Regions from separate parts of the Sedimentibacter sp. MB31-C6 genome, predicted to be linked through region 2. Evidence: a T-box and tRNA genes for the amino acid it is inferred to sense, from the RefSeq annotation. Region 2 holds a T-box; the other regions hold tRNA genes.

Region 1 (7,222 bases), 410 kb from region 2:
GGGGCTGACACCTGCCCGGTGCTGGAAGGTTAAGGGGAGAAGTTATCTTCGGAGAAGCTTTGAACTTAAGCCCCAGTAAACGGCGGCCGTAACTATAACGGTCCTAAGGTAGCGAAATTCCTTGTCGGGTAAGTTCCGACCCGCACGAAAGGTGTAACGATTTGGGCACTGTCTCAACAATAGATCCGGTGAAATTGTAGTACTCGTGAAGATGCGAGTTACCCGCGACAGGACGGAAAGACCCCATGGAGCTTTACTGCAGGCTGACATTGGAATTCGGTAGCAATTGTACAGGATAGGTGGGAGACTAGGAAACGAGCACGCCAGTGTTCGTGGAGTCAACGTTGGGATACCACTCTATTGTTACTGAATTTCTAACATGATACCGTGAGCCGGTATATGGACACTGTCAGTTGGGCAGTTTGACTGGGGCGGTCGCCTCCGAAAGAGTAACGGAGGCGCTCAAAGGTTCCCTCAGCACGGTCGGAAATCGTGCGAAGAGTGTAAAGGCAGAAGGGAGCTTGACTGCGAGATAGACATATCGAGCAGGAACGAAAGTTGGACTTAGTGATCCGGTGGCACCGAGTGGAAAGGCCATCGCTTAACGGATAAAAGCTACCCTGGGGATAACAGGCTTATCTCCCCCAAGAGTCCACATCGACGGGGAGGTTTGGCACCTCGATGTCGGCTCGTCTCATCCTGGGGCTGAAGCAGGTCCCAAGGGTTGGGCTGTTCGCCCATTAAAGAGGCACGCGAGCTGGGTTCAGAACGTCGTGAGACAGTTCGGTCCCTATCCGTCGTGGGCGTAAGAAATTTGAAGGGAGCTGTTCCTAGTACGAGAGGACCGGAATGGACAGACCGCTGGTGTATCAGTTGTTCCGCCAGGAGCATGGCTGAGTAGCTAAGTCTGGAAAAGATAAGCGCTGAAGGCATCTAAGCGCGAAACAGACCCTAAGATAAGATTTCTCATTACGCAAGTAAGTAAGACCCCTGATAGACTAACAGGTAGATAGGTTACAGGTGAAAGTGCAGCAATGTATTAAGCTGAGTAATACTAATAGGTCGAGGTCTTGACCTTAATATAAATAATGTCGAATCATGTTTTCCTATGTAATTTTGTATGCCCTAACCCCATTTTTCAGATGGTTTTTCTGTAAAAATGGTTGGTAGGTCAACCGCAACGAATTCCCAATTTATGCGACGTAAGGAGCAGAGAAATTGCTGAATGAGACTGCGCTTGTTGTTAGGGCATGGCTTATTAAAAAGTCGGTTCAAAACCTATAAATGAATCTGGTGACAATAGCGAAGAGGACACACCCGTTCCCATCTCGAACACGGAAGTTAAGCTCTTCAGCGCTGATGATACTTGGTGGGTAACTGCCTGGGAAAGTAGGACGTCGCCGGGTTCGAGGTTGTTCCGAGGTAGCTCAATGGTGGAGCAACCGGCTGTTAACCGGTAGGTCGTGGGTTCGAGCCCCACCCTCGGAGCCAAATATGTGTTTATTAAATAATTTTAAATTATTTTGATAATAGGGCCATTTGCATAAGTGTTTGGCATTAATTATCGTCGCGGGATAGAGCAGTTGGTAGCTCGTCGGGCTCATAACCCGGAGGTCGTTGGTTCGAATCCAGCTCCCGCTACCATAACATAATTTTAAGGCCCTATGGTCAAGCGGTTAAGACATCGCCCTTTCACGGCGGTAACCCGGGTTCGAATCCCGGTAGGGTCACCATTATATATGGGAGCATAGCTCAGTTGGGAGAGCATCTGCCTTACAAGCAGGGGGTCATAGGTTCGAGCCCTATTGTTCCCACCATATAGAAGAAAGGGTACACACCTCTAATATAAAGATAGTCTTTGTAGCCTGAGGAATGTCCCCAATCTAAAATAATTGTGGCCTGGTAGTTCAGTTGGTTAGAATGCCAGCCTGTCACGCTGGAGGTCGAGGGTTCGAGCCCCTTCCAGGTCGCCACATGCTGGTGTAGCTCAATTGGTAGAGCAACTGACTTGTAATCAGTAGGTTAGGGGTTCAAGTCCTCCCACCAGCTCCATATGGAAGAGTTCCCGAGAGGCTAAAGGGGACGGACTGTAAATCCGTTGGCACTGCCTTCATTGGTTCGAATCCAATCTCTTCCACCAGATATGGCCTAGCCCAATTTCTTCTACCGAAAGGAAGAAGAAATTGATGGTAGGTCAATTACAATTATTGCTAAAATTAATACGTAGTTGTATATGCGGAAATGGCTCAGTGGTAGAGCATCGCCTTGCCAAGGCGAGGGTCGCGAGTTCGAATCTCGTTTTCCGCTCCATATGCGGGTGTAGCTCAGTGGTAGAGCCCCAGCCTTCCAAGCTGGTTGCGAGGGTTCGATCCCCTTCACCCGCTCCAATGATAATTATTATTATGGTGGATATGGCCTAGTCGGTTAGGGCGCCAGATTGTGGCTCTGGAGGTCGTGGGTTCGAATCCCACTATTCACCCCATTAATCTAAAATCGAGGCGCTATAGCCAAGTGGTAAGGCATGGGTCTGCAACACCCTGATCTCCAGTTCAAATCTGGATGGCGCCTCCAAAAAACTTGCACCGTTAGCTCAGTTGGATAGAGTGTTCGGCTACGAACCGAAAGGTCGTGGGTTCGAATCCCTCACGGTGCACCAATAGCAAATGAAAAAGAGATTAGTACTTACTTTAAAAGTTAAGTACTTATTTTTATTTGTTAAAGATATTGTATAATACTAGTGATACAATAGTATTGTACACAAGTGTTTAGTAGATTAGCTTTTATTTAAGTTTCCCCATTTTCAATTTTTAAAAACTTATGAAGCCACTAATTTAAAGTAGTTGAAGATATCAAATTGTTGTGATTTAATGTTTTTAGGTATAAAGCTTTGAATTCCAACTTTAGTTTTAACTAAAATACTTTCTATAGCATAGCCAATGGCATAGTAAATAAACTTAGGAATGTCATAAATTCTCTTTGAACATTCCTTAAGTTCTTTAAAAAATATACTATCAGCTTTTTCAGATGTCATTATACCAATGTACCCAACAGTAATAGTTGCAAATAGATTAAAATTACGTATAGATTTTAAAGACCAAACTCTAATATCTTCAAAATCAAACTGCTGTTTTTTGAACTTAAAATATTCTTCAATACGCCATCTCGTTAAATACACTTTAGTTACTATAAGCGATATCTTTTTCTTTTCAGATGATTTTAAATTTGTAAGTAACATCATAGGAATCTGTCCAAAACCGTAAACTACTATTAAGGTTAATTCTTGTTTTGGAAATTCGCATAAACTAACAGGGATATAACTAATTTTACAGTCAATATTTTTTTTATTTTTTCCCTTGAATTTTAAACAATAATTACCTTTATACTTACTAACTACATCAAGAACATTTTGAGTTTTATCATTATAGATAACATTACGATTCATTTTTATACGTATTACAAAACGTTCTTTATTCTTAATAAAATATCTAAAATATTCATTTGCATCAAAGCCTCTATCTAATGTCCTTATGCATTTGTTTCCAAAATTTTCGCTAAGTGACTTTAAACATTTAATATTTTCATGAGTTTCACTGATAAATCCCTTTTCTTCTGCTGAAAATACTTTTTCATAAACGGGAAGAGGCATTTTTCTATTAGAAGTTAATACAGCAGCTTCGATTGTTTGGTACCCCTTTACTATTTTACCGGTACTACCGTCACGTACGTCAGCTAAAGCTTCTAACTTTTTACTGCATGGTTTTGCTATGTCTGAATTATCAACGACAATTACAGAATAATCATCTTTAATATTTTGTTTAACTATATCAACATAATTTTCCATAACCTGATCACCATCATCAAAATCATGAAGATTTCTTGACAAACGTTCAATAGTTTTTTTAAGAGTTATAGATTCTTTTAAAGAACGTGCAATTTCACTTAAATGAGTTTTATTTCCTTCGAGTAAACCGTAAATCATCTGTGTTAAGAACTTTATTTTAGGACGTTTTAAACCAGTAGAAATTTTATTTGAAAAATTTGAAATATCCCGTTTTAATTCATAAGCTAATCTGTTATAATTAATCATGCAAGAATGCTCCTTTGTTTAGTTTTTGGTTGCACATTAATTATAACATATAGGTGAGCATTTTTGCATTTTTTATTGTAAAATCAACAAATCTGTGTTTAACATTTTATTTTTTTTCTTAAATTGTGGATAACTAATATTATTTTCATTCTTTTATTTTAATCATGGTCTTGAAAAAATGGGGAAACTTAAAAGCTTTTAGTCTTGATAATATTGAGGGTTAAGTTTATAATATAGTTGTAATTAAAATAGTGGAGGAATTATGAATTGGATAGAAGTTTCAATATATACTACGACAAATGGAATAGAAATGATTAATGGTGCACTTATAAATTTAGGGATAAATGATGCGATAATTGAAGATCCTAGCGTTTTTCAAGATTTTTTACATAACGATACATTAAACTGGGATTATTATGATGAAGATTTGGCTAAGTTGCAGGATATAGAAAGTTGCATTAAAGTATATGTGGCAGAAAATAGTCAAGGACAACAGCAGCTTAAGAAAATTAATAATATTATAGAAAATATAAAAAATGATAAGATAGATTTAAATTTAGGAAGGCTTGATATTGAATTACGAGTTTTAAATGATGAAGATTGGGCTAATAACTGGAAGCAGTATTTTAAGCCTTTTATTGTTTCAAATAAAATAATTATAAAGCCAACGTGGGAAGATTATAAGGAATCAATTGAGGGGAAAATAGTTTTAGAAATTGATCCAGGAATGAGTTTTGGTACAGGACAACATCATACAACTCGCCTATGTATTGAACAAATTGTAAAACATCTTAAAGAAAGTATGGATGTTTTAGATATGGGCTGTGGAAGTGGTATATTGTCTATTGCAAGCATATTGCTAGGAGCTAATAGTTGTGTTGGAGTTGACATTGATGAAAATGCAATTCGAATAGCAAAAGAAAATGCAGCATTAAATAATATTTATGAAGAAAAATTTAGAGTTTTATGTGGTGACATTACTGTTGATGAAGACTTACAGGATGCAATAGGTGAAAATAAGTTTGACATGATAGCAGTAAATATTATAGCTCAAATAATAATGGGAATGAGTTGGACGTTTCCTAAGTTTTTAAAAAAGGGTGGATTAGTAATAGCTTCTGGAATAATCAAGGAATATTTACAGGATATTATAGATAATTTTGAAGGACTTGGATTTGAAGTTTTAGAAATAAACGAAAGTGAAGAATGGGTTTCTGTAACGGCTATAAAGAAATAAATAATAGATAGGTTTGTAATTAATTGTTAGAAGGGGATTTTAATGTTTAGATATTTTTGTGCAGAAAGCAATATAGAAGATAATAAAGTTAAAGTAATAAGTGGAGATGCTAGACATTTAAAGACTATATTACGTGCTCAATTAGGAGATATAATATCTGTTATTACTGAAAGTCATGAATATAGAGCTGAAATTATAAATATTAGTAACGATGAGGTAATTTGTTTTTTAAAGGAAAAAGTAGAAACTAATAATGAAACAAATGTAAATATAACTTTATGTCAAGGAATTCCGAAACAAACTAAAATGGAAACTATTATTCAACAAAATGTTGAGTTAGGTGTAAAGAGATTTATACCTTTAATAACTGAGAGAACAGTTGTTAAAATAAATGATAAAGACAGAGAATTAAAAAAACTAGAACGTTGGAGAAAAATTGCAAAAGAATCTGCAAAACAAAGTAAAAGAAATATTGTACCTCAGGTTGAAAATATTGTTACATTAAAAGATTTTGTTAAAAGTATAAAAAATGAAAATTCTCAAATTATCGTACCATATGAACTTGAAAATGGGAAGACACTTAGCAATGTATTAAAAGAGCAAAAAAATAATTACTATATAGTAATAGGACCAGAGGGTGGTTTTGATATCAAAGAGATTGAAATGTTAGAAGAGATAGGGGGTCAAGTAGTAACTCTTGGTAAGAGAATATTAAGAACTGAAACTGCTGGAGTAGTTACTTCTGCTGTTGTTTTATATGAATGTAACGAAATGATATAATTTTCAAATTAATTAATAAAAATTAAGTAATAGTTCTTATTTTTAACTCATAATATGTCTTGAAGTGACGAAAAGTTTACATTTCATAGAATTAATATACATTTAGCAGATAACTTAATAGAGACAAATCGAGATAAATAAGTTATAATATAAAGAATAAAATAAATAAAAAGGAGGAAATATGAAAAAGCTACAATTAACAACTAAAATTTTTATAGGTTTAGCATTAGGTATTTTGGTAGGTCTTATGTTGCAATCTTCACCAAATATAGCTAATAGTTTTATTAAACCTTTCGGAACTTTATTTTTAAATCTTATTAAATTAGTAATCGTACCTTTAGTATTTTCATCATTAGTAGTAGGAACTTGTAGTTTAGATGACGTTAGAAAGTTAGGTAGAATTGGCGGGAAAACGGTAGCATACTACATGTTGACAACTGCTTTTGCAGTAACAATAGGACTTATATTAGCTAACATAACAAATGTAGGTGGTGGATTTAGTATTCCAGTAGATGCTTCAGTAGAAATAAATGAAGCACCAAATGTAATAGAAACTCTTTTGAATATTATACCATCTAATCCTCTAAAGGCATTAGTTGATGGCAACATGTTGCAGATTATAGCATTTGCAATTATTATAGGAATAGGTATAGTAAGCATTGGAGAAAAGGGAAAAATTCTTTTTAACTTCTTTGATTCTTTTGCTGAAGTTATGTATAAGATAATTGGTGCAATAATGAAGTTTGCTCCGATAGGTGTTTTTGCTCTTATTACTCCTGTTGTTGCTGAAAACGGACCTTCTGTATTACTTCCATTATTAAAATTAATATTAGTTGTATATGCAGGTTGTATACTACATGCTACGGTAACTTATTCATCAACAATTAAAATTTTTGCTAAAGAGAGTCCACTTAAATTTTTTAAAGGGATAGCACCAGCAACGATTTTTTCATTTACTACAGCAAGTAGTGCTGGTACACTTCCAATAACAATGAAACGTTCAGAAGAAAATTTAGGTGTACCAAAATCAATAAGTAGTTTTGTTTTACCACTAGGAGCTACTATAAACATGGATGGAACAGCTATATATCAAGGTATCTGCGCAATATTTATCGCTC
Region 2 (7,222 bases):
GACCAATGTACTTTCCTCAAGATTATATTACAGATAGACCAGAGAGATTTATAGTAGCAGAAATAATAAGAGAAAAAGCACTTATGTATCTTCAAGATGAAGTACCTCATGGTATCGCAATTGAAATTGATGAAATGAAAGAACGTAAAAACAGAAATTTAGTAGATATTAGGGCAAATATTATTTGTGAAAAAAAATCTCATAAAAGTATTGTAATTGGACACAATGGGAGAAAAATAAAGGGAATTGGAAAAAGTTCGAGAGTTGATATTGAAAAACTTTTAGGGAGCCAAGTTAACCTTCAGCTTTGGGTGAAAATTTCTCCGGATTGGAGAGATAATAATTATCTTTTAAATAACTTTGGGTATAATAAAAAATGACAATAGAAGAAGAAGTTCTTATTTTAAAAGAAGTAAATTACAAAGAAAATGATAAAATACTTCATGCTCTTTCAAAAACAAGAGGTAAGATTCAATTATTATCTAAAGGCTGTCGTAAAAATAATTCTCATTTAATTAATGCTTCGCAACTATTTGCTTATTCAAATTGTACATTGTTTAAATCTAGAGATATGTATATATTAACATCTGCTCAGTTAATAAATAGCTTTTACAGCCTTAGAAACAATATGGAAGGTTTTTTCTATGGCAATTACATATTGGAGCTTATTAATTATATCGCTCAAGAAAATAATGTAGAATCTAAAATTTTCAATATGACTATTACAACTTTAGATTTTCTTTCAAAATCTAAAAATAATTATGACAAAATAACAGCTACATACGAATTAAAATTAGTTTCAATGTTAGGTTATAAACCAGATTTTAAACATTGTATGTCTTGTGGAGCTATGATAAATTCAAGTGCAGTATTTTCAATTAAAGATGGTGGCTTTTATTGTAGAAATTGTGTAATATCTGGTAATGGAATAAATGTTAAATATAATGAAATAATAACAATGGATAAAATTTTAAAAATTAAATTTAAAGATCTTAACACAATAGAAGCAGACGGTAAGATATTTAATATAATAAGAAAATACTTATTTTATCATATTGGAAAAGACAATTTCACTACATTAAAATTGTTATAATTATTTAAAGGAGAGGAATATTAATATGGAAAATAGTAAATTGCAAAAAATTGATGATATTATAAAACGTACGAACACAGACTATGGAACAGCAAAGCAAGCATTAGAAGATTCTAACGACGATGTATTAGAAGCTATAATTTTAATTGAAAATATGAATAAGAAAAACACTAAGAATTCATATAGTTTTAATAAAGGCGAACAAATTTTAGACCAAATTAAAGATGTAATATCTAAAGGTAATGCAACTAAGCTTACAATTAAAAAAGGCAATGAAACAATAATAAATTTACCAATAACTGCTGGATTAGTTGGTGCAATAATTGCCCCATTTTTGTCAGCTGCAGGCATAACAGCAGCTTTATTGACTCAGTGTACTGTTGAAATTACTCAAGCTGATGGTAAAATAATAGATGTTAGCCAAAAAGTTGACAAAAGTATGGATGCTGTCAAAGATGCTATGGATAATGTTATGGATGATGTTAAACAAAAAACAGATAATTTGAATAGCAAAACAGATGACTCATTCACACAAAATACTGATGATAGAAATGATATATATCAGTAGTTAATTAAGATTTTACTTGACATTAAAATTATATTTTGATACATTATATTTATTAAGTGACGACTGTGATAGAGAAGAGTAGTCTATATTTTGTTTATAGAGAGTCAGATTAGGTGAAAACTGATACCAAGATATAGATGAAGGGAGCTTTTGAGTCTTCTTTTATTAAAGAGGATAAGGCTATGCCTTGTCAAATAGGGTGGAACCGCGGAATAAATCTTTCGTCCCTATATGGGATGAAGGATTTTTTTTAGTATAATTTAATTTTGTATAATTTAGGAGGATATAATGGCTAAAAAAGAAAAGAACACATTAGAAAAACTTGTTTCATTATCAAAATCAAGGGGTATTATATTTCCAGGTTCAGAGATATATGGTGGATTAGCAAATACATGGGATTATGGACCTTTAGGAGTTGAAATTAAAAATAATGTTAAGAGAGCTTGGTGGAAAAAATTCATTCAAGAAAGTCCATACAACGTAGGATTGGATGCAGCAATACTAATGAATCCTACTACTTGGGTAGCATCAGGTCATGTTGGAGGTTTTAGTGATCCTCTCATGGATTGCAAAGAATGTAAGTCAAGATTTAGAGCGGACAAGTTAATTGAAGATTTTATGCATGATAATGGAGAATCTACAGTTGTTGATGGTTGGGCAGATACAGAAATGGAAAATTACATAATCAATAACAATATTTGTTGTCCTGAATGCGGTAAAACAAACTTTACATCAATAAGAAAATTTAACCTTATGTTTAAAACATTTCAAGGTGTCACTGAAGACTCTAAATCTGAGATATTTTTAAGACCTGAAACAGCTCAGGGGATATTTGTTAACTTTAAAAATGTTGCACGTTCAACAAGAAAAAAAATTCCTTTTGGTATAGGACAAATTGGTAAATCATTTAGAAATGAAATAACTCCGGGTAATTTTACATTTAGAACCAGAGAATTTGAACAAATGGAGCTTGAATTTTTCTGTAAGCCAGGTGAAGACTTAGAATGGTTTAATTATTGGAAAGAATTTTCTATGAATTGGCTTTTAAATTTAGGTATTAATAAAGAAAAAATTCGTTTCAGAGATCATGAACAAGCAGAGTTGTCCCATTATAGTAATGCTACATCAGACATTGAATATATGTTTCCTTTTGGATGGGGTGAACTTTGGGGTATAGCAGATAGAACAGATTTTGACTTAAAATGTCATATGACAACTTCAGGTGAAGACTTATCATATCAAGATCCAGTTACAAATGAAAAATATGTACCATATTGTATAGAACCATCACTTGGAGCTGATCGTGTTGTTTTAGCATTTTTAGTCGATGCATACAATGAAGAAACATTAGAAGATGGAACAAATAGAGTTGTTTTGAAATTACATCCAAACTTAGCTCCTTTTAAAGCAGCAGTATTACCTTTAACAAAAAAATTGAATGAACAAGCAACTGAATTATATCATAATTTACAAAAACATTTTAATGTAGATTATGATGATGCCGGTAGTATAGGAAAAAGATATAGAAGACATGACGAAATTGGAACACCATATTGTATTACATTTGATTTTGATTCATTAGAAGATAAATCTGTTACTATTAGAGATAGAGATACAATGGAGCAAGTAAGAGTTAAAATAGATCATTTAGTAGATTTTATAAATAAAAAAGTATTCTTTTAACAATAGATTAACTATAATGGAACAATTGTTATCCTATTGTTTAATCAATTGTTAGAAATGAGGGGATTAATATCAAACTTTCAGATAGACAAAATATGATAATAGAAATAATTGAAAAACATCAACCTGTAACAGGTGAATCAATAGCTGATAAAATTGGCCTTACAAGAGCTACACTAAGGCCAGATTTAGCTGTTCTTTCAATGTGTGGATTAATAGATGCAAAACCAAAAGTTGGTTATTTCATTTCGAATAAAAAAAATAATAAAGATATATTCGAAAAATTATCTGCAATTAAGGTATCAGATATTAAATCAGTTCCTATAAATATAGGAGAATCGACTAGTGTATATGATGCTATAGTAACTCTTTTTCTTGAAAACGTAGGAACTCTTTTTGTAGTTGAAAAGGACGGATTGAAAGGAGTAGTATCAAGAAAGGACTTGTTAAAAGTCTCAATGAGTGGTGGAGATTTAAATACAATTCCTGTAAGTGTTATAATGACTAGAATGCCTAAAATTATATACTGTACTGAAAATGAATCTATATTAGATGCCACAGAAAAAATTGTAGAAAACGAAGTTGACTGTCTACCTATAGTTGAGATATCAAATAATGGTATAATGAAAGCTGTAGGAAGAATATCAAAATCTAATATAGCTAAAGTATTGTTGGAAATATCAAAATAAAGAGGTACCTTTATGGAAAAAATAAATATTTATGCAGTTTCTGACTCCATGGGAGAAACTGCTGAACAAATAGCAAAAGCAGTAATAAAACAATTCGATATAGCAGAATTTGATATAAGAATAGTTCCATATGTCAATGATAAAGAAGCAATAGATAAATTAATTGCTAAAGCTTCAAAAGAAAATTCCTTTATAGTTTTTACTCTTGTTGTAAAAGAACTTAGAGATTATTTATTAGAAAAGGCCATTAGTAATGACATTGGTGCTGTTGATGTAATGACGCCAGTTCTTTTACCACTTATTAAACAACTTGGTATAATTCCAAAACAAGAACCTGGAATTTTAAGAAAATTGGACGATAAATATTTTAAGAAGGTTGAGGCAGTTGAATTTGCTGTTAAATATGATGATGGTAAAGATACTAGAGGAATACTATTAGCAGATGTAGTGTTGATTGGAGTATCTAGAACGTCAAAAACTCCTTTATCAATGTATCTGGCACATAAAAATATAAAAGTTGCAAATATTCCTTTAGTTCCAGAAGTCAGCCCACCTGAAGAACTTAATTTAATTTCGTCGAAAAAAATTATTGGTTTGACTCTAAAAAGTGATTACTTGATAAAAATTAGAAAAGAAAGATTAAAGGCAATGGGACTTAAAGATACTGCCAATTATGCCAGTTTAGAAAGAATTTTTTCAGAATTAGAATATTCTGAAAAAATAATGAATTCTCTAAAATGTAAAGTTATAGACACTACAGATAAAGCTGTTGAAGAAACAGCAAACATTATACTTGACTATATTGCTGATTATAATAAATAAAAAAGAAGGGTGATATCGTGAACATAAGGGAATCTTATGAACAATTTGAAATAGAACACTTGTCTTCAAAAGCAGCAAAAAGCAGATTTACAAAAGGCAGAAAAATTGAAGAAACTAAATGTGAGATTAGAACTGATTATCAAAGAGACCGAGATAGAATTATTCATTCAAAAGCCTTTAGAAGATTAAAACATAAAACTCAAGTATTCTTATCGCCAGAGAAAGATCACTATAGAACACGTTTAACTCATACTTTAGAAGTTTCACAAATATCAAGAACAATTGCTAGAAGTTTAAAATTAAATGAAGATTTGACTGAAGCTATAGCTTTAGGACATGATTTAGGTCATACACCTTTTGGACATACTGGTGAAAGAATTCTAAATGATTTAATAAAATCAGGTTTTAAACATAATGAACAAAGTTTACGAGTTGTAGATTTTTTAGAAATAAGAAATGGAAAGCAAGGTTTAAATTTGACTTATGAAGTTAGAGATGGTATTCTTAAACATCCAAAAGATTATAAGCCAGAAACCTTAGAAGGTCAAATTGTGAGTATTTCAGATAGAATAGCATATATTAATCACGATATTGATGATGCTATTAGAGCAAATATAATTAATCAAAAACAAATTCCAGATAAATTTTTAAATTTATTAGGAAATACCCACGGTGAAAGAATTAACACAATGATTATAAATATTATAGAAAATAGTAAGAACGAAAGTGATATTAAAATGAGTGAAGAAATAGCAAAAGCTACATCTGAACTCAGAGATTTTTTGTTTGAAAATGTTTATTATAATAAAATTGCTAAAAGTGAAGAAGATAAAACTACTTTTATAGTAGAAAAAATTTTCGAATACTATATCAATCATTTTGATGCACTTCCCGATTATTACTTGAAAATTTATAATGAGAATAACTTTACAAAGAATGAAGTAATTAAAGATTATATAGCAGGTATGACTGATAATTACGCAATGAATATTTTTGAAAAATTATATATTCCTAAGCCATGGCAACAATAAAACCTCCACCTATAAAAGTGGAGGTCTTAAAAAAATAAAGAAGAAATTTCTTTGGCAAATTTCTTTGAAACTTTTTTATTGACAACCACCTATGTATATGTTATAATTTACCTTCAATGTAAGGATAATGGTGATATTATGCCCTATAAATTGGATTCTGAAGTAATAGATAGAATTCTTGATGAAAATAATATTGTAGATTTAATAGAAGAATACTTACCGTTAAAGAAGGCAGGTGCAAATTATAGTACTAACTGTCCCTTTCATAAAGAAAAGACTCCGTCCTTCATTGTTTCTCCGGAGAAACAAATATTTCATTGCTTCGGATGTGGTGAAAGCGGAAATAGCATAAATTTTCTTATGAAATATAAAAATTTTACTTTTGTAGAAGCTTCTGAATATCTAGCTAAAAGAGCAGGAATAGTTTTAGAAGAGGTCGTTCCCCAAAATATTAACAACAGCAATAAAATATTATCTGACAAGCTATATGAAATAAATCGAGAAGCTGCATCATTTTTTTATAGAATCTTAAAAAAACATCCAGAAGTTATCAAGTACCTGCATAGTAGAAAAATTGATGCAAATGTAATAAAAATATTTGGAATTGGATATGCTATCAACGAATGGGATAATTTGTTAAGATATTTGTTGAATAAAGGTTTTAAAGAAGAAGATATATCTAAAACTGGATTAATAATTAAAAGTAAAAATAGAAATAATTACTATGATAGATTTAGAAACAGGGTAATATTTCCTATTTGGGACGTTAAAAGACGCATTGTTGGTTTCGGTGGTAGAGTACTTGATGATTCTTTACCCAAATACTTAAATTCACCTGAAAGTTTAGTATTTAGCAAAGGTAATAATTTATATGGAATTAATATCGCAAAGGAAACCGTACGAGATAAAAGCTTTATTTTAGTTGAAGGTTATATGGATGTAATTAAAATGCATGCTCATGGATATAATACTACAGTTGCAGCATTAGGTACTTCTTTAACTGAAAATCAAGTAAAACTTATGAAGAGATATAGTAAAAATTTTTACATAGCATTTGATGCAGATACTGCAGGACAAAAAGCTGCTCTAAAAGCTATTAACATGATTAAAAAGACTAATCTAAATGGTAGAGTAGTAGTAATCCCAGATGCAAAAGATCCAGATGAATATTTAAATAAATTCGGAAAATCAAAATTCGACAAACTTATAGAAAATTCTTTAGATTATTATAGCTTTTTAGAATTTTATTATAAAGATATATATGAAAATTCTAGTAAAGTTGAATATATAAATAAATATTTTGAAAATATAGTAAATGTAGGAAGTGAAATTGAAA
Region 3 (7,222 bases), 260 kb from region 2:
GGTGAATGAGACAGCGCTTGTTCCGAGGTAGCTCAATGGTGGAGCAACCGGCTGTTAACCGGTAGGTCGTGGGTTCGAGCCCCACCCTCGGAGCCATAAACAAGATGTAAATAATATTTCTAAATTATGCCGAAGTGGCGGAATTGGCAGACGCACAGGACTTAAAATCCTGCGATCCACAAAATCGTACCGGTTCGAGTCCGGTCTTCGGCACCATTTATCGCGGGATAGAGCAGTTGGTAGCTCGTCGGGCTCATAACCCGGAGGCCGTTGGTTCAAGTCCAGCTCCCGCTACCAAATATGCGGTTTACACTGCAAAAAAACATGGCGGCGTAGCTCAGTTGGCTAGAGCATGCGGTTCATACCCGCAGTGTCAGCGGTTCAAATCCGTTCGCCGCTACCAAGATGCCCTAACCCAATTTATTCGACCGCAAGGGAGAAAGAAATTGTTGGTAGGTCATTCGCAACGAATTCCCAATTTCTGCGACGTAAGGAGCAAAGAAAATGGTGAATGAGACTGCAAGATGCCCTAACCCAATTTATTCGACCGCAAGGGAGAAAGAAATTGTTGGTAGGTCATTCGCAACGAATTCCCAATTTCTGCGACGTAAGGAGCAAAGAAAATGGTGAATGAGACTGCAAGATGCCCTAACCCAATTTATTCGACCGTAAGGGAGAAAGAAATTGTTGGTAGGTCATTCGCACCGAATTCCCAATTTCTGCGACATAAGGAGCAAAGAAAATGGTGAATGAGACTGCGAGATTAAGGCCCTATGGTCAAGCGGTTAAGACATCGCCCTTTCACGGCGGTAACCCGGGTTCGAATCCCGGTAGGGTCACCATTATATGTGGGAGCATAGCTCAGTTGGGAGAGCATCTGCCTTACAAGCAGGGGGTCATAGGTTCGAGCCCTATTGTTCCCACCATATAGAAGAAAGGGTACCACCTCTAATATAAAGATAGTCTTTGTAGCCTGAGGAATGTCCCCAATCTAAAATAATTGCGGCCTGGTAGTTCAGTTGGTTAGAATGCCAGCCTGTCACGCTGGAGGTCGAGGGTTCGAGCCCCTTCCAGGTCGCCACATGCTGGTGTAGCTCAATTGGTAGAGCAACTGACTTGTAATCAGTAGGTTAGGGGTTCAAGTCCTCCCACCAGCTCCATATGGAAGAGTTCCCGAGAGGCTAAAGGGGACGGACTGTAAATCCGTTGGCACTGCCTTCATTGGTTCGAATCCAATCTCTTCCACCAAATATGACTAGCCCAATTTCTTCTACCGTAAGGAAGAAGAAATTGATGGTGAGTCAATAAAGTCAAATTTGCACAAGTTGAATGAAATTAACAAATTTCATACATGAAACTGTATATGCGGAAATGGCTCAGTGGTAGAGCATCGCCTTGCCAAGGCGAGGGTCGCGAGTTCGAATCTCGTTTTCCGCTCCATATGCGGGTGTAGCTCAGTGGTAGAGCCCCAGCCTTCCAAGCTGGTTGCGAGGGTTCGATCCCCTTCACCCGCTCCAATAATTACATTGCGCACTCATAGCTCAGTAGGATAGAGCAACGGACTTCTAATCCGTGTGCCGGGGGTTCGAATCCTCCTGGGTGCACCATTATTGGGGTATCGCCAAGCGGTAAGGCACCAGACTCTGACTCTGGCATTCGTGGGTTCAAATCCTTCTACCCCAGCCATATAGTAGTCATTAATTAATTTAAAATTCATTGGGATGTCGCCAAGTGGTAAGGCACTAGACTTTGACTCTAGCATTCGTAGGTTCGAATCCTGCCATCCCAGCCATTTAATTTTTAGTATTTTGATCCATTAGCTCAGCAGGCAGAGCACTTGACTTTTAATCAAGGTGTCCGGCGTTCGAATCGCCGATGGATCACTAATGGAGAGGTATCGAAGTGGTCATAACGAGGCGGTCTTGAAAACCGTTTGGGTGTAAGCCCGCGTGGGTTCGAATCCCACCCTCTCCGCCATTTTGGAGAAGTACTCAAGTGGCCGAAGAGGCTCCCCTGCTAAGGGAGTAGGTCTGATAAGGACGCGAGGGTTCAAATCCCTCCTTCTCCGTCATTTTAATCTTTAGGGCAACTCTATAGGAGTGTAGTTAACAGATAGAATGTCACTTTCTAAATATGTTTATTATGCATGAAAAATAGGGGATTGGTCAAGTGGCATGACAGTGGTCTCCAAAACCATTAGTGGGGGTTCGATTCCCTCATCCCCTGCCATTTTAGCAGGTGTAATTTATTAGCGGGGCGTAGCGCAGTTTGGTAGCGCATCTGGTTTGGGACCAGAGGGCCGCGGGTTCAAATCCTGCCGCCCCGACCATATTTAATAGGGGCTTATAGCTCAGGTGGTTAGAGCGCACGCCTGATAAGCGTGAGGTCGATGGTTCGAGTCCATCTAAGCCCACCACTAGAAATTAATTTTCTAGGGCCTTTAGCTCAGTTGGTTAGAGCGCCCGGCTCATAACCGGTAGGTCCAAGGTTCGAATCCTTGAAGGCCCACTGCATGCCCAGATAGCTCAGTCGGTAGAGCAGAAGACTGAAAATCTTCGTGTCCGTGGTTCGATTCCGCGTTTGGGCACCATACTAAAAAACTTATATTCTTTGAATATAAGTTTTTTTATTATATAGGAAAGTTCTCCTTTCCTATATAATAAAAAACGAGGATTGCAAAGGACGGAACGTCCTTGCCGTTAAGGGGGGTGCTCAGTAAAAATGCTTTAATAAAGCATTTTTACGCCGAAGGGGGACATAGGTCCCCCTAGCGGCGTTGCGAAGCAACTCTTTTTATATCCTTAGATTACATACATTATAGAAAATTATATTGATTAAATAAAATTAGAATAATGAATCAAGAATTTTTTTTGTGATATTTATTATATTTTGAGTATAGAATTTATCATTGATTTTTATTGGTATGAGATTATTTTTTATTCCTTTTATAGCAGTATATGTATTTATGTTAAAATCATTATTATCTATATAATAAAATTCCTTGACTTTCTCATCTTTGTAAAAGCCTACCGATATTTGAATATCTAATATCTGATCTTGTGAGTTCAATTTTAAATCAAAATTCAAAGAAGGATGTATATAATCAGCTTTAAATTTAGATATTATATAGAATTTGCCATACAATGTATTTTTTTTAATACTAAAATCTGTATAATTGATTTTCACAATTAAACCATTATAAAATAATGTTTCATCATATAAGCTAAATATATTATTAAATAACATACTGAGATTGTAAACATCTTTATAATTATGCTGAAGTATTAAAAAAGAAAATTCTTTTTTAGGATCTATTTTATACGCTTCATATAAAACTGTTACATCTTGTCCAGAAATGGCATCCTCTCTTTTTATATTAAAATATCTTTCTACAGTTTTTAACTTAAGATTTTCTATTTGAATTTTATTTCTAACATGACGCATATCATTATATAAATCAATTTTAATATATTTATTAAAATCAAAAGTGATTTCATTTTGTAAGTATTTGCCAATTAAAAAGGGAATATCAAAGCTGTTTCCATTATAAGTAATAACAAAATTTTTGTCATTTATTAAATCTTTTAAATATTTAAGTATTTCTTTTTCATCAGTTTTGTTTTCACAGAATAGTTGATATATTTTAAAATTATTATCAATGTATAACATTACCGTTATTGAAATTATCATTGAAAATTTGCGAGAAAGTCCTGTTGTTTCAATATCTAAAAAAAAAGAATCTTTAAGTAATTTATTTATATAAAGATTATCAGATAAGTTGTTGTTTATCTTGTTACAATTTACTATCATTTTTCCTCCAATCTACAATAAATTATAACGAATCAAATGAGATTCCCGCTATCTTATAAAATTATTTTGACTAATTACTAAAATATGGTAATATAAGATAAGATCAAATTTGTGGTGATAATTATGTATATTGTAGTTTCTATTTTTTTAATATATGCTTTAGGTATTATTGCCTTTGAATTAAATATATATTTTCATTTATTCTTAGCTGTTTTTGTTATTCTTTTATATAAGTCCTTACTAAATAAAAAATATATATACAACATTGTTATTATAACTTTTTTAGCATTATCATTCTTTACATGTTATTATAATGCAAATTCAAATTTAACACAATATATTAATGAAGATATTGAGGTAATTGCAGAAATTAAAACTAAGAACAAGATAAATCCAAATTCAAGATATTATAGCTTAAATGCATCGGTTATTAAAATAAAGGGTAACAAGATGAATTATAAGGAGAATACAATAATTTATATCAATAAAGATATTGATGTAAAAGAAAATAGTATAATTAAATTTAATGGAAGAGTAACTGATCCAAGTACTAGTAACAATCATATGCTTTTTAATTATAAAAATTATCTTAGGTCCATGAAAATACAAGCAACAATTTTTGCTAATAGTGATATTACAGTTTTAGAAGAAAAATATTCATTTTTAAATAATATTTCAAATAATTTTAGAGATTATACTACAAATTTATTATTTAATAGATTAAATAATAAAAATGCAGAGATAATATTGTCTGTAATTTTGGGAGATATTAATTATTTGGATGAAGATTTTTATAATAATGTCAAATCAATAGGACTGGCTCATATATTTGCAGTATCTGGTACGCATATAGGATTACTATATGCATTTTTTCTATATATTTTTAGATTAATTGGTTTTAATATAAGGATCAGTTGGTTATTAACATGGTCCTTAATGTGGTTTTACGGCTTTTTAATAGGATTTCCTCTTTCAGTTATAAGAACTTTAATCATGTTTACTTTTTTGTTTGGTTCAGAAATTTTATATCGAAAGTATAATTCATTAAATTCTATAGCAATGGCTGCATTAATTATGACTATTTATAATCCATTTTGGATTTTTGAAGCAGGATTTTTATTATCATTTTCGTCAGCTTTAAGTTTCATTATATATGGTAAATATATTCTTAGATATATGAAAACAAAAAAAACTATTTTAAAGTACATAAATAGGTTCATGTTTCTATATATTTTTACTTTACCAGTAGTAGCTTATTTTTTTAATTATATTCCTTTATTAGGGATATTTTATAATTTGCTTCTATTACCGTTATTTATGGTAATGCTAATAAAAAGTTTTGTATTAATAATTTTAAATGGCATAGTACCATACTTTATGATAATTCCATTTAAAGTCTTTGATTATTTTTTGTATAGTTTTCGGTATATGATTAATTTAACTAACAAAATTCCGTTTAACGGTATTTCGATACCTACATTACCTATTCCTCTCGTTATATTTTTTTACATTTTTATATTTTTTATGTTATACTTATATAACAATAAAAATAGCAATTGTAGAAAGTATTTTTTTACTTCTTTTTTCTTATTTTACTTCTTTACATATATAGTAGTTCCTATGTTTGATAGCAGTATATATTTTAATTTTATAGATGTGGGACAAGGTTTGTTTTCTACTATATCTTATAAAAATTACAATTTTATAATTGATTGTGGTAGTACTAGTAATAAGGATATAGGAAGGTACACAGTTATACCTTATTTGACTAAAAATGGAGTAAACTCAATTGATTGTGTTTTTATTAGTCATTGGGATATGGACCATTATTCAGGGTTAATTGATTTACTTGAAAGTGACATTGGAGTAGATAAAATATTTTCAACAGAAAGTAATAAGGATATTAATGCAAATATTAAAATTTTAAAAAAAGATGACAATTTAATCATTGATGACAAAGTTAAAATTAAAGTAATATGGCCTATAGAAAATTATGTTGCTAATAGCAGAAATAATACATCAATGGTTATACTTTTTAGATATTATGATAAAAACATATTGATTACTGGTGATATTGAATCTGAGGTTGAATATATGATTCTAAATGATTTAGAACAGTCCGATATAATGACAATACCTCATCATGGAAGTAAAACTTCTTCTACGAAGGATTTAATTGATGCTGTAAGACCTAAATTTGCTGTAGTGAGTTATGGTAAGAATAATTATGGAATACCTTCTGAAGAAGCATTAAAAAGATATAAAGAAGTTAATAGTATAATATTATCTACTTTTGAACATGGAGAAATTAATTTTATTTTAAATAAAGACAAAATATATTATAGTACATATAGTGGAGAAAAATCAGATAATTATTATGAACTTTATTTTATTTGGATAATACCTAAAGTCATTTTATTTATTTTACTATTAACTTGGATAATTGGATATAAGAAAGAGGAGTATTATGAGTTACAAAATTATTTTAGATTTAATCAATAAAAGTAAAATGCCTAATTGCGTTCTAATATACGGAATTGAAGAATTCTTGATAGATAAAATTGTGAAACTAACAAAGAAAATGTATATTGATGAGAACTATGAAGATATGAATTATGAAGAATTTGAAAATTTAGAAAACAATTTTGATAGTTTTAAACAATTCGTATCAACTTTTCCTTTTATGACAAATAAGAAACTATGTATTATAAAAAATTCATCGTTTTTAACTTCAACAGGAAGTCTGAATAAGAAGGAAGAGGAAATAACTTTAGATTTTATTGATAAAGGATATGATTCATATATTATAATTTTTCTTATTAAGGGTGGTAAGCCGGATTTAAGAAAAAAAGCAGTCAAGAAGTTAAAAAATGGGAATTGTATTTTTGAAATAAATAAACTTAATGAGGCAGAATTATCTAAATATATATTAGAAGAGTTTAAAAGAAATAAAATTGATATTAGTTTATCTGATGCAGATTACATTGCAAATAATTCAGGCTATTTAGAGTATGAAAGTAATATAAGTTTATATGAAATAAATAATGAAGTTAACAAGCTTTTATCTTATTCAATGGAAAGTAAAAGGATACAAAGAGAAGATATAGATAATTTAATGGTTAAATCAATTGAAAGTAATATTTTTAAACTTGTAGACAATATTTGTGAAGGTAATAAAGATAAGGGATTCGAGGTATTAGAGGAAATGCTTCTAAATAATACTTCAGAGCAATATATAATACATATGATTGTAAGGCAATATAGAATGATTTATCAATATGTATTGTTAAAAACTAAAAATTATAACTTTAATGAAATAATGAAAAAAATGAAAATTAAAAAATTTGTTGCATCAAAATTAGAAAAACAATCTAAAAAACTTACTTTAAATCAAATAGAAAAATATATGGTA

What was found. A T-box is a leader RNA that pairs with one kind of tRNA and senses whether it is charged. The one in region 2 lies ahead of U8307_RS14380 (glycine--tRNA ligase), so its partner is inferred to be a tRNA-Gly.
Region 1: it has a tRNA-Gly gene. The T-box ahead of U8307_RS14380 (glycine--tRNA ligase) is inferred to sense a tRNA for this amino acid. The anticodon was not compared.
Region 3: it has a tRNA-Gly gene. The T-box ahead of U8307_RS14380 (glycine--tRNA ligase) is inferred to sense a tRNA for this amino acid. The anticodon was not compared.

Annotation. Positions count from the first base shown of each region.
Region 1 covers NZ_CP142396.1:2,579,173-2,586,394, forward strand. The annotation lists rRNA gene U8307_RS12155 (23S ribosomal RNA) at 1-1,078, shown strand, start outside; rRNA gene rrf (5S ribosomal RNA) at 1,290-1,406, shown strand; tRNA gene U8307_RS12165 (tRNA-Asn) at 1,417-1,491, shown strand; tRNA gene U8307_RS12170 (tRNA-Met) at 1,569-1,644, shown strand; tRNA gene U8307_RS12175 (tRNA-Glu) at 1,659-1,733, shown strand; tRNA gene U8307_RS12180 (tRNA-Val) at 1,742-1,817, shown strand; tRNA gene U8307_RS12185 (tRNA-Asp) at 1,897-1,973, shown strand; tRNA gene U8307_RS12190 (tRNA-Thr) at 1,977-2,052, shown strand; tRNA gene U8307_RS12195 (tRNA-Tyr) at 2,056-2,140, shown strand; tRNA gene U8307_RS12200 (tRNA-Gly) at 2,236-2,310, shown strand; tRNA gene U8307_RS12205 (tRNA-Gly) at 2,314-2,387, shown strand; tRNA gene U8307_RS12210 (tRNA-His) at 2,406-2,482, shown strand; tRNA gene U8307_RS12215 (tRNA-Cys) at 2,498-2,571, shown strand; tRNA gene U8307_RS12220 (tRNA-Arg) at 2,580-2,656, shown strand; gene U8307_RS12225 (transposase) at 2,816-4,087, opposite strand; gene prmA (50S ribosomal protein L11 methyltransferase) at 4,350-5,324, shown strand; gene U8307_RS12235 (RsmE family RNA methyltransferase) at 5,367-6,104, shown strand; gene U8307_RS12240 (dicarboxylate/amino acid:cation symporter) at 6,286-7,222, shown strand, end outside.
Region 2 covers NZ_CP142396.1:2,986,182-2,993,403, forward strand. The annotation lists gene era (GTPase Era) at 1-380, shown strand, start outside; gene recO (DNA repair protein RecO) at 377-1,093, shown strand; gene U8307_RS14375 (DUF4342 domain-containing protein) at 1,119-1,661, shown strand; T-box leader at 1,718-1,893, shown strand; gene U8307_RS14380 (glycine--tRNA ligase) at 1,950-3,344, shown strand; gene U8307_RS14385 (helix-turn-helix transcriptional regulator) at 3,440-4,033, shown strand; gene U8307_RS14390 (pyruvate, water dikinase regulatory protein) at 4,046-4,855, shown strand; gene U8307_RS14395 (deoxyguanosinetriphosphate triphosphohydrolase) at 4,873-5,886, shown strand; gene dnaG (DNA primase) at 6,025-7,222, shown strand, end outside.
Region 3 covers NZ_CP142396.1:2,728,356-2,735,577, forward strand. The annotation lists tRNA gene U8307_RS13060 (tRNA-Asn) at 22-96, shown strand; tRNA gene U8307_RS13065 (tRNA-Leu) at 129-216, shown strand; tRNA gene U8307_RS13070 (tRNA-Met) at 222-297, shown strand; tRNA gene U8307_RS13075 (tRNA-Met) at 327-403, shown strand; tRNA gene U8307_RS13080 (tRNA-Glu) at 768-842, shown strand; tRNA gene U8307_RS13085 (tRNA-Val) at 851-926, shown strand; tRNA gene U8307_RS13090 (tRNA-Asp) at 1,005-1,081, shown strand; tRNA gene U8307_RS13095 (tRNA-Thr) at 1,085-1,160, shown strand; tRNA gene U8307_RS13100 (tRNA-Tyr) at 1,164-1,248, shown strand; tRNA gene U8307_RS13105 (tRNA-Gly) at 1,366-1,440, shown strand; tRNA gene U8307_RS13110 (tRNA-Gly) at 1,444-1,517, shown strand; tRNA gene U8307_RS13115 (tRNA-Arg) at 1,531-1,607, shown strand; tRNA gene U8307_RS13120 (tRNA-Gln) at 1,612-1,686, shown strand; tRNA gene U8307_RS13125 (tRNA-Gln) at 1,718-1,792, shown strand; tRNA gene U8307_RS13130 (tRNA-Lys) at 1,811-1,883, shown strand; tRNA gene U8307_RS13135 (tRNA-Ser) at 1,889-1,977, shown strand; tRNA gene U8307_RS13140 (tRNA-Ser) at 1,982-2,068, shown strand; tRNA gene U8307_RS13145 (tRNA-Trp) at 2,156-2,229, shown strand; tRNA gene U8307_RS13150 (tRNA-Pro) at 2,253-2,329, shown strand; tRNA gene U8307_RS13155 (tRNA-Ile) at 2,340-2,416, shown strand; tRNA gene U8307_RS13160 (tRNA-Ile) at 2,435-2,508, shown strand; tRNA gene U8307_RS13165 (tRNA-Phe) at 2,515-2,590, shown strand; gene U8307_RS13170 (ribonuclease H-like domain-containing protein) at 2,845-3,810, opposite strand; gene U8307_RS13175 (DNA internalization-related competence protein ComEC/Rec2) at 3,934-6,312, shown strand; gene holA (DNA polymerase III subunit delta) at 6,278-7,222, shown strand, end outside.